2 regions of the Brevibacillus agri genome follow, and region 1 is predicted to be linked to the other one. Evidence: riboswitches for the same ligand, from Rfam matches in the RefSeq annotation. Region 1 holds a riboswitch; the other holds the start of a gene.

Evidence for each region. Region 1 has a riboswitch for cobalamin ahead of BA6348_RS18985 (ABC transporter substrate-binding protein). Riboswitches for the same ligand answer to the same signal wherever they lie in the genome.
Region 2: another riboswitch for cobalamin. It lies ahead of BA6348_RS03575 (hypothetical protein); the one in region 1 lies ahead of BA6348_RS18985 (ABC transporter substrate-binding protein).

What each region holds. Positions count from the first base shown of each region.
Region 1 covers NZ_CP026363.1:3,857,721-3,861,921, reverse strand. The annotation lists gene BA6348_RS18995 (alpha/beta fold hydrolase) at 1-270, opposite strand, end outside; gene BA6348_RS18990 (M24 family metallopeptidase) at 396-1,487, shown strand; cobalamin riboswitch at 1,503-1,709, shown strand; gene BA6348_RS18985 (ABC transporter substrate-binding protein) at 2,000-3,034, shown strand; gene BA6348_RS18980 (FecCD family ABC transporter permease) at 3,082-4,119, shown strand; gene BA6348_RS18975 (heme ABC transporter ATP-binding protein) at 4,116-4,201, shown strand, end outside.
Region 2 covers NZ_CP026363.1:672,055-676,255, reverse strand. The annotation lists gene BA6348_RS03585 (bifunctional 2-methylcitrate dehydratase/aconitate hydratase) at 1-545, opposite strand, end outside; gene mmgD (citrate synthase) at 573-1,682, opposite strand; gene BA6348_RS03575 (hypothetical protein) at 1,672-1,917, opposite strand; cobalamin riboswitch at 2,071-2,270, opposite strand; gene BA6348_RS03570 (YhgE/Pip domain-containing protein) at 2,397-4,201, opposite strand, start outside.

The DNA of each region.
Region 1 (4,201 bases):
AAGCAACGGACGCTCAAGTCCGAGCGACTGGCAAAGCCCGTGAATCACGCTGGCAAGCTCGCGCATGGTCGTAGGTCCAGCCAGCGGGGAGCTGTCGCCATGCCCCGGGAGGTCTGGCACGACGAGTTGGCAAACATCCGCAAGCGGCTCTTGATAGTCGAAGTTGACAGAGCCGATGCACGGGGCGTGAATGCACACGAGTGGCGTGCCGCGCCCTGACAGGTGGCAGGCGATGCGGTGGCTGTCCAGTTGTACGATGGTTGGTTCCATGTTGGTTATTCACCCCTAGCATATGGTGTCCGTTTCAAGAGAGAATTTTCCGTTCCGCTCTTCTTTTTTGGACAGGGAAATGGTATTCTCGAGGAAGAATCTTGTCGAAAGCGAAGGTGACGCAGGTGTATTTGGAGCGCATTTCGAAACTGCACGAATTTTTGACCAAACAAGAGCTCGACGCGGTAGTCATCACCTCTCCCAAGCACGTTTACTATTTGACCGGCTTTTTTACCGATCCGCATGAACGCTTTATGGGTCTGGTTATTCCAGCCCAGGGCGAGCCATCCCTGATCGTTCCCGCCCTTGACCGCGAAGCGGCAGCAGCGGCTTCGACTGTTCAGACGATTCATACGCATACGGATATTGAGAATCCTTACGAGCTTCTCAAGCAAGTGTTGCCAGCGAACCTGAAGAAGCTGGGCATCGAAAAAAGCCACATGACCGTAGAGCGTTACGAGGCGCTGGGACAAGTCATCTGTGCAGAGAGCTACGCGGATGTGGAAGAGCCGCTGCGCGAAATGCGCCTGATTAAATCGGCAGACGAAGTGGCTCGTTTGCAAAAGGCTGTCCAACTGATTGAAGATACACTCGGCGAGACGTTGAAAACATTCAAAATCGGCCAGACCGAAATGGAAATCGTCGCGGAGCTGGAATACCAGATGAAGCGTCTGGGAGCGGACGGCCCGTCTTTTTCCACGATGGTTTTGGCGGGGGAAAAATCGGCATTGCCGCACGGAACGCCTGGTTCGCGCAAAGTGCAGGAAGGCGATTTGCTCCTGTTTGACATCGGGGTAGCAGCGGACGGCTACGTTTCCGATATTACCCGTACGTTTGCTGTCGGCCAGATCAGCGAGCAACTGCGCGATATTTACGAAACGGTGCTGGCAGCGAACGAGGCGGCGATTGCCGAAGTTCGTCCAGGGGTGACGTTTGCCCATCTCGACCAGACCGCTCGCGACGTCATTGCCGCAAAAGGCTACGGCGATTACTTCATTCACCGTCTGGGGCACGGCCTCGGCATGGATGTGCACGAATATCCGTCCGTGCATGGGCAAAATCAGGAAACGCTGCGCCCAGGCATGGTGTTCACCATTGAACCAGGGGTGTACTTGCCGGGAGCAGGCGGCGTGCGCATCGAGGACGATGTGCTCGTAACCGAAACAGGCGTAGAAGTGTTGAGCAAGTTCCCGAAAAAACTGACGGTGATCGGATAAGGCTTCAAACTCACAATTTTATATGAATCTGATGGTGCTGCCCGGAATCGTTTGGTTCCGCCAGCTTAATAGGGAAGTCCGGTGAAAATCCGGCGCGGTCCCGCCACTGTAACGAGGAGTGTCCAGCAAAAAAGCCACTGTTTTTCGCGCGACGAAAAATGGGAAGGGCGCTGGGGATGATGATTCGTAAGCCAGGAGACCTGCCATGAGATGATTTACAATCGACCCACGAGGATGGGACAGATGTGGAAGCAGACTAGGAACAGGCGTCATTGGCAACGCCGAATCTATAGGCATGTCTACGTATGTCAAGCACCTCCCGATTGGAAACTGGGGGGTGCTTTTTTCTATGAACATCGCCGTGGCGGTCGAGGCTGTGAAAGGGGTGATGCATTTCCTGTGTTGCCAAACAAGCAGGCTCTCTGTATAGTAAAGGTGTAATTCGTAATCATTACGATTTACATAACGCTTCATTTTCATCATGCCAACAACAAAAGAAGAGGGGTTACCAGATGAGTACAATCCGTAAGAGAAAAAAAGCCTTCCACGGTTTCTGGATGGCAGCGCTGGCAGCGATTATGCTGCTTTTGTCCGCATGCAGCTCGGCAGCACCTGCTACGACCGAATCCACGGTGGCGAATGCTGGCTCGGAGCAAACGGCCCAGCCTGCTGCTGACAACAAGCCCGTCACGATTGTGACCAACGGGATCGAGATGACGTACCCGGAAGCGCCAAAACGCGCTGTGACAATGAACCAGCACGTAACCGAAGTCATGCTCGCGCTGGGGCTGGCTGACAAAATGGTCGGAACCGCGTACCTGGACGATCACATTTTGCCTGAGCTGAAAGCCGACTACGACAAGGTACCAGTCCTGTCTGACAAGTATCCGACCAAAGAAGTGCTTTTGGCCGCAAACCCTGACTTCGTCTACGCAGGCTGGAAAAGCGCATTTGGCGACAAAGGCGTAGGCTCGATGGAGGACTTGGAAAAGGCGGGAATCAAATCGTACCTGCAAGAGTCCTCGAACAAGCCGGGTCCGACGATTGACGACGTGTTCGCCGATATTCGAAACATCGGCCGCATTTTCCGCGTAGAAGACAAGGCGAACGAACTGATTGGCAAAATGAAAGCGGAAATCGAGCAAACCGTGAGCAAAATCGGCACGGTGGACAAGCCGCTGAACGTGTTCGTGTACGACAGCGGAGAAGACCAGCCGCTGACCGCTGCCAACAACTACATGACTTCTCTGATTAAAGCGGCAGGCGGCAAAAACGTGTTCGACGACATTCAAAAAGGCTGGGCGACCGTAAGCTGGGAAGAAGTCGTGAACCGCAAGCCAGACGTCATCGTCGTGGTCGACTACGGCGACAAGACGATCGAGCAAAAACAAAACTTCCTGTTGTCCAAAAAGGAACTGGCTGACGTGCCAGCGATCCAGAACAAACGTCTGATCGTGCTGCCATTGTCCGCAGCGTCCGAAGGGGTACGCGCACCGATCGCGCTGAAAATTCTCGCGGAAGGTCTGCACCCGGATACATTCAAATAAGAAACGGCTGCTTAGACAAGGAGGGAACGGCCCTGCACAAGATCAAGATGCCCTTCATCATCGTTGCCCTGCTGATCGGGCTTGTCGTCTCGATTACGTTTGCGGTGACACTCGGCTCGGTGGAAATCAAACCAGCGACGGTATGGAAAATTGCCTTGGCGAATCTCCCGCTGGTCAATCAATGGGTGGAAGTGGATTGGTCAAAAGGAGAACAGACCATTATCTGGGACATTCGGTTTCCCCGCGTCCTGCTGGGGGCTGTCGTCGGGGCCGGCCTGTCTGTTGTGGGGGTGGCGATCCAGTCTCTGGTTCGCAACTCCCTCGCAGATCCGTACATATTGGGAGTCTCCTCGGGCGCATCGGCCGGAGCGACGCTGGTCATTTTGTTCGGAGCATTCAGCATGTACGGACAATTCGCGCTTTCTTTCGGTGCTTTCACCGGATCGCTCGTCTCGATCCTGCTTATTTTTACCTTGTCCCGCATCGGCGGGCAAAACTCGACGGTGCGTCTGCTCATGGCCGGCATCGCGATTTCCGCCATCCTGTCTGCGATCACCAGCCTGATTATTTTTTCCGCGCCCAACGAGCACGGCATCCGCTCTGTCCTGTTCTGGATGAGCGGCAGTCTGGCCGGAGGGAAGTGGGAGTATTTGACCATACCGACGCTGATCGTCGTCATCTGTCTGATTGTCCTGTTGACGCAATACCGTTCGCTCAATGCGATGCTGATGGGCGAAGAAGCGGCGGGGACGCTGGGCGTCAATACGGTGCAATTTCGCAAGCTGCTGCTGGTCATTACCGCGCTTTTGACGGGCGTCATCGTCTCGATCAGCGGGTCTATCGGCTTTGTCGGCTTGATGATGCCGCATATCGTTCGCGTCATCGTCGGCTCGGACCATCGTCGCGTCCTGCCTGTCAGCGCCTTGTTCGGGGCCATTTTCCTGATCTGGGCGGACGTGATCGCCCGGCTTGCGTTTGCGCCGGAAGAGCTGCCGATCGGGATTATCACGGCGCTGTGCGGCGGTCCGTTCTTTATTTGGTTGATGATGCGCAGCTCATATTCTTTCGGAGGTAGCGGGCGATGAATCTGCATGTGGAGAACATTTCGGTCGAGCTGGAGAAAAAAACGATTTTGCGCGACGTTAGCCTGACGGTTCGCTCCGGCGA
Region 2 (4,201 bases), 2.2 Mb from region 1:
GTCACGACAGCCGTTGTGGCGATTTTGACGAACAGCACGTGATCCAGGCCGACGCGGTTCAGGCTGTTTTCCAAAGCGAGCACACCCTGGATTTCGTGCGCTTTCACCATCATTTCCAGCACATCGCGCACGACGAGCGGTTCTTTTCCTTCTGCCAGGCGTACGCGGCTCAAATAATCGGCTACTGCCAAAATACCGCCGAGGTTGTCCGACGGATGCCCCCACTCTGCGGCCAGCCACGTATCGTTGTAATCGAGCCAACGGATCATGCAACCGATATTGAACGCTCCGCGCACCGGGTCAAGCACGTACGAGGTTCCCGGTACACGGCAACCGTTCGGAACGACGGTTTCAGGCACGATCGGCCCGAGCAGCTTCGTGCACTCCGGATAGGACAGAGCCAAAATGCCGCATCCGAGCGTATCCAGCAGCACGTAGCGTGCGGTCTGGAACGCTTCTTCACTCGTAATCTCCTTCGTCAGCACATAGTCTGCGATTTCCTCCAGCAACTGGTCTGTTTTTGTCCGTTCATTCATTTTCAGCATGCGAATCATTCCTTTCTCTTTTTGGATTTACGCGCGGCGTTGGCCGATGTAGTTGACCCGGGGCCGGAACAGGCGGTTGTGTTTATGCTGCTCGATCACATGCGCGCACAGCCCTACTGTTCTCGCACTGAAAAAGATCGGGGTGTACAGCGGAATCGGAATCCCGAGCATCCAGTACACCGGAGCGGCGTAATAATCGAGATTCGGGTAAATGCCCTTCTCGCACTCCATGATTTTCTCTCCGGCTTCGCACATCTGATACAGCAGGTCGTCTCCTTTGGCGTCGCACAGTTGCCTCAAGGCGTCCTTCATCATGAGGGCACGCGGATCGATCTTTTTCATGTACACGCGGTGGCCGAATCCCATAATCCGCTCTTTGTTGGCCAGCTTGGACTCCAGCAATTGCTCAAATTCCTCGACCGAGCTTGCCTCAAGCAGCATGTGCATCACCGCTTCGTTTGCTCCGCCGTGCAAGTTTCCTTTCAGCGAAGCGACCGCTCCGGTCAATGCCCCGTACAAATCCGACAAAGTGGAGGCGATCACCCGCGCCGTAAAGGTCGAATTGGGCATTTCGTGCTCGCTGTACAAAACCAGGGATCGGTCGAAGATGGCCTCTTCGAAGGCAGACGGGATTTTGCCCGTAATCATGTAGAGAAAATTGGCGCTGTACGACAGCTCCGGCAACGGTGCCACCAGCTCGGCTTTTTGAATCACGCGGTAGCTGTTGGCGACGATGTTCGGCACTTTGCCGAGCAGCTTGTAGGCCCGCTCCTTGTTGGCTTGCGGCGAGCAGTTGTCGAGGTGACTGTCATAGCCGGCCAGCGCCGACAGCCCCGTCCGCAAGCCGTCCATCGGATGCGTTTTTTCCGGCAGCAGCTTGAGCATGTCGAACACTTCTCTCGGGATGTCGTACTCGCTCTTCAGCTTCTCTTCTACCGCCCGCTTTTGTTCCTCGTTCGGCAGCGCTTCCTCCAGCAAAAGATGGACGATATCCAGGTAACGGTACGCTTTGGACAGCTCGATCAAGTCGTACCCTTTGATGACGATTTCTCCTTGCTTCGTATCCAGAAAGGAAATGCTCGTTTCCGCAGCCACTACCCCTTCCAGACCTGGAAAAAACTTTTCTTCAACTCCCATGTTCCTCATCCTCCGCCCCAAATAGGTTGATCTTTAGACGTTGATAAGCCTTGTCGAGATTTTGCAAAAGCTTTTCTTGATCCGCTGGACTGTCTGATCGCCTGATGACCTCGTCTTTTAATTTCGAGTAATGCGCCTTGATAACGCTCGGGTTCTCTATCGTCAAGTTGTTCATAATGCACGCCTGAAAATCGTTGGTAAAATACTCAACCGTTCCAAACAAAAAATCGCTCATCCGTCACGTACCCTCCTGAAAATCCGCACAAAAAAACAACTTCCGCAGAAGTTGTTAAGAGGCGAATGAATACTCAAATAAGCATGCTGATTGTCCAAATCAAAAACACGCCTATCCATTTCGCACTTAACACCCCCTATCCTCGTAGGTATTGATGTTGTGCTCAAACAGGCAGGTCTCCTGGCTTATGTTCATCGCTTTTCGAACCTTCCCATTTTCGGCTGGCGAAAACAGTGGCATCTTCGAATCGCTCCCAATTACAGTTGCGGGACAGCGTCGGATTCTAACCGAACTTCCCTTTTAAGCAGATAAAAGATGGTGAATTTATCTGCACCTGTTTGTACACGTATTTAGTTTGTCTCGAATATACCACCGATTCAGAAAATTAACAATTGGATTCTTTCCTAAAAATTGGGTAACCCGATTGAACGCACACGAAAAAACCAGCCAATAACGATGATTGGCTGGTTACTGATGGCTTACCCGATAATTTTTGTCTTCTTGGCATTCTCCATCGATTTTTGAATCAGACCGCTCAACGGACGCTTCAAGGCAAGCGCGATGAACAGGCTGATTCCGATGAAACCGAACAGAAAGAGAATATCCCGGATCGCCGTCTCCCAAAGCACCCCGCCTACGCCCTCCCGCAGCAAGCTGATCGCGTAGGTGAACGGCATGAACGGATTCAATGCCTGGAAAAAGGGAGCGGTCATGCTGATCGGGAACGTCCCGCCCGAGCTGGAAAACTGGAACACCATGAAAATGATCGCGATGCCTTTGCCCACGTTGCCGAATACGGACAGCAGCGTGTACGTGATCGTGACGAATACCATGCTGACGAGCATCGCGAAAAGCACAAACGGGACTTTATCCGCAACATAAGCTTCCAGAATGTAAATGTCTCCAAGCGTAATGCACAATGCCTGAAGCAGACCGATCGTCACAAACGTGCCCAAGCGGCCCAAATAAAGCTGGTACGGCTTGTAGCGGCCATCCGGATTTTCCGCATCCGGCTTGAGCAGGGAAATCAGCAGCGTGGCCCCGACCCATAGCGACAGGACGCCGTAAAACGGAGACATCGCCGAGCCGTAGTTCGGGATCGGGTATTTGCGGTTTTCCTTGATCTGCACCGGGCTGGCGAGAAATTCGCTCTCTTTTTGAATATCCCCGCGCAAAAGCTTGGCGAGATCGGCGAAGTTGTTGTTCGCCTCTACCTCTCTCAGCTTGTCTGCCGCCTGCGAAATCGCGCTCTCCAGCTTGGGCAAATCGTCGCGAACCAGCGCCGCCACTCTGTGGACGCCGTTCTCCACCTCCGGCAGCTTGTTGCGCACAAAATCAGCCAGCTTCACAAGTTCCGCTTCCGCCTGCGGCAAATCGTTGCGAATGAATGCCGCCGCCTGGTCGAGCTTTTGCCCGATGGCTGGCAAGTTTTCCTTCAAGAACGGAGCCGCCGTGCGAATCGCTTTGGCAAAAGCGTCCGACTTCGCTTGCAGCGTTTGCGCCAACTCGTGAACCCGCGCCTGAATTTGCGGCAGCTCCTGCTCGATTCGTTTCAGCTCTGCCAGGCCAAGCTCCAGACCTGCCTTCGTTTCCTTGAGAATCGTCTCGATATCCGGGAGCTTTTCCTGCGCTTTGTGCAAAAGCTCGGCGGACGTTCCCGTGATCGTCTTCAGCTTTTCAATGCCTTCCTCGATTTTCGGAACGATTTCGCTATCGTAGCGCCCGAGAATATCGCCCAGTTCCGCGCTCGTGTTTTTCGACAGTTCGTTCAGGCTCTCGACCAAGTCTCGCGCTGGCTTTTTCCCGTTTTCCAGCGCGTCTGCAATCGTGCCGAGAATTTCGATTTGCCGATTCATCCTGTCCTCGAGCCCGTGCAGCCGCTCTGACAAACGGTCCAGCGGCTGTCCGGGGATGTAGCCGTTCAGCTTGTCGGCCAGCGCTGCGGTATGTTCCAGCACGCGCACGACTCGGGACAGCCTGTCCTGGACGGCATGAACCTCTTCTGCTGTCGGCAAGCGCTCCGGATTGAGCTGCAAAAGCCTGTCTGTAAGCTGCGCAAGCGCATCGGCAGCTTGCTGGGCCAGCAGGAGATTTTGCTTAATCAGCGGCGCGATTGTGTCCCATGCGCCGTCATGGGTTGCAAAAAACCGATTCAGTTGATCGGCCAAATCGGCTCCTTTGTCCGTCAGCTCGGCAATGCGCGGCAGGGCGTTTTGAGCCGCCGAAACAATCTCAATTGCCTGACTGGCCTTCTCTGTGGCCGTGGTGACCGCGCTTGCGACTT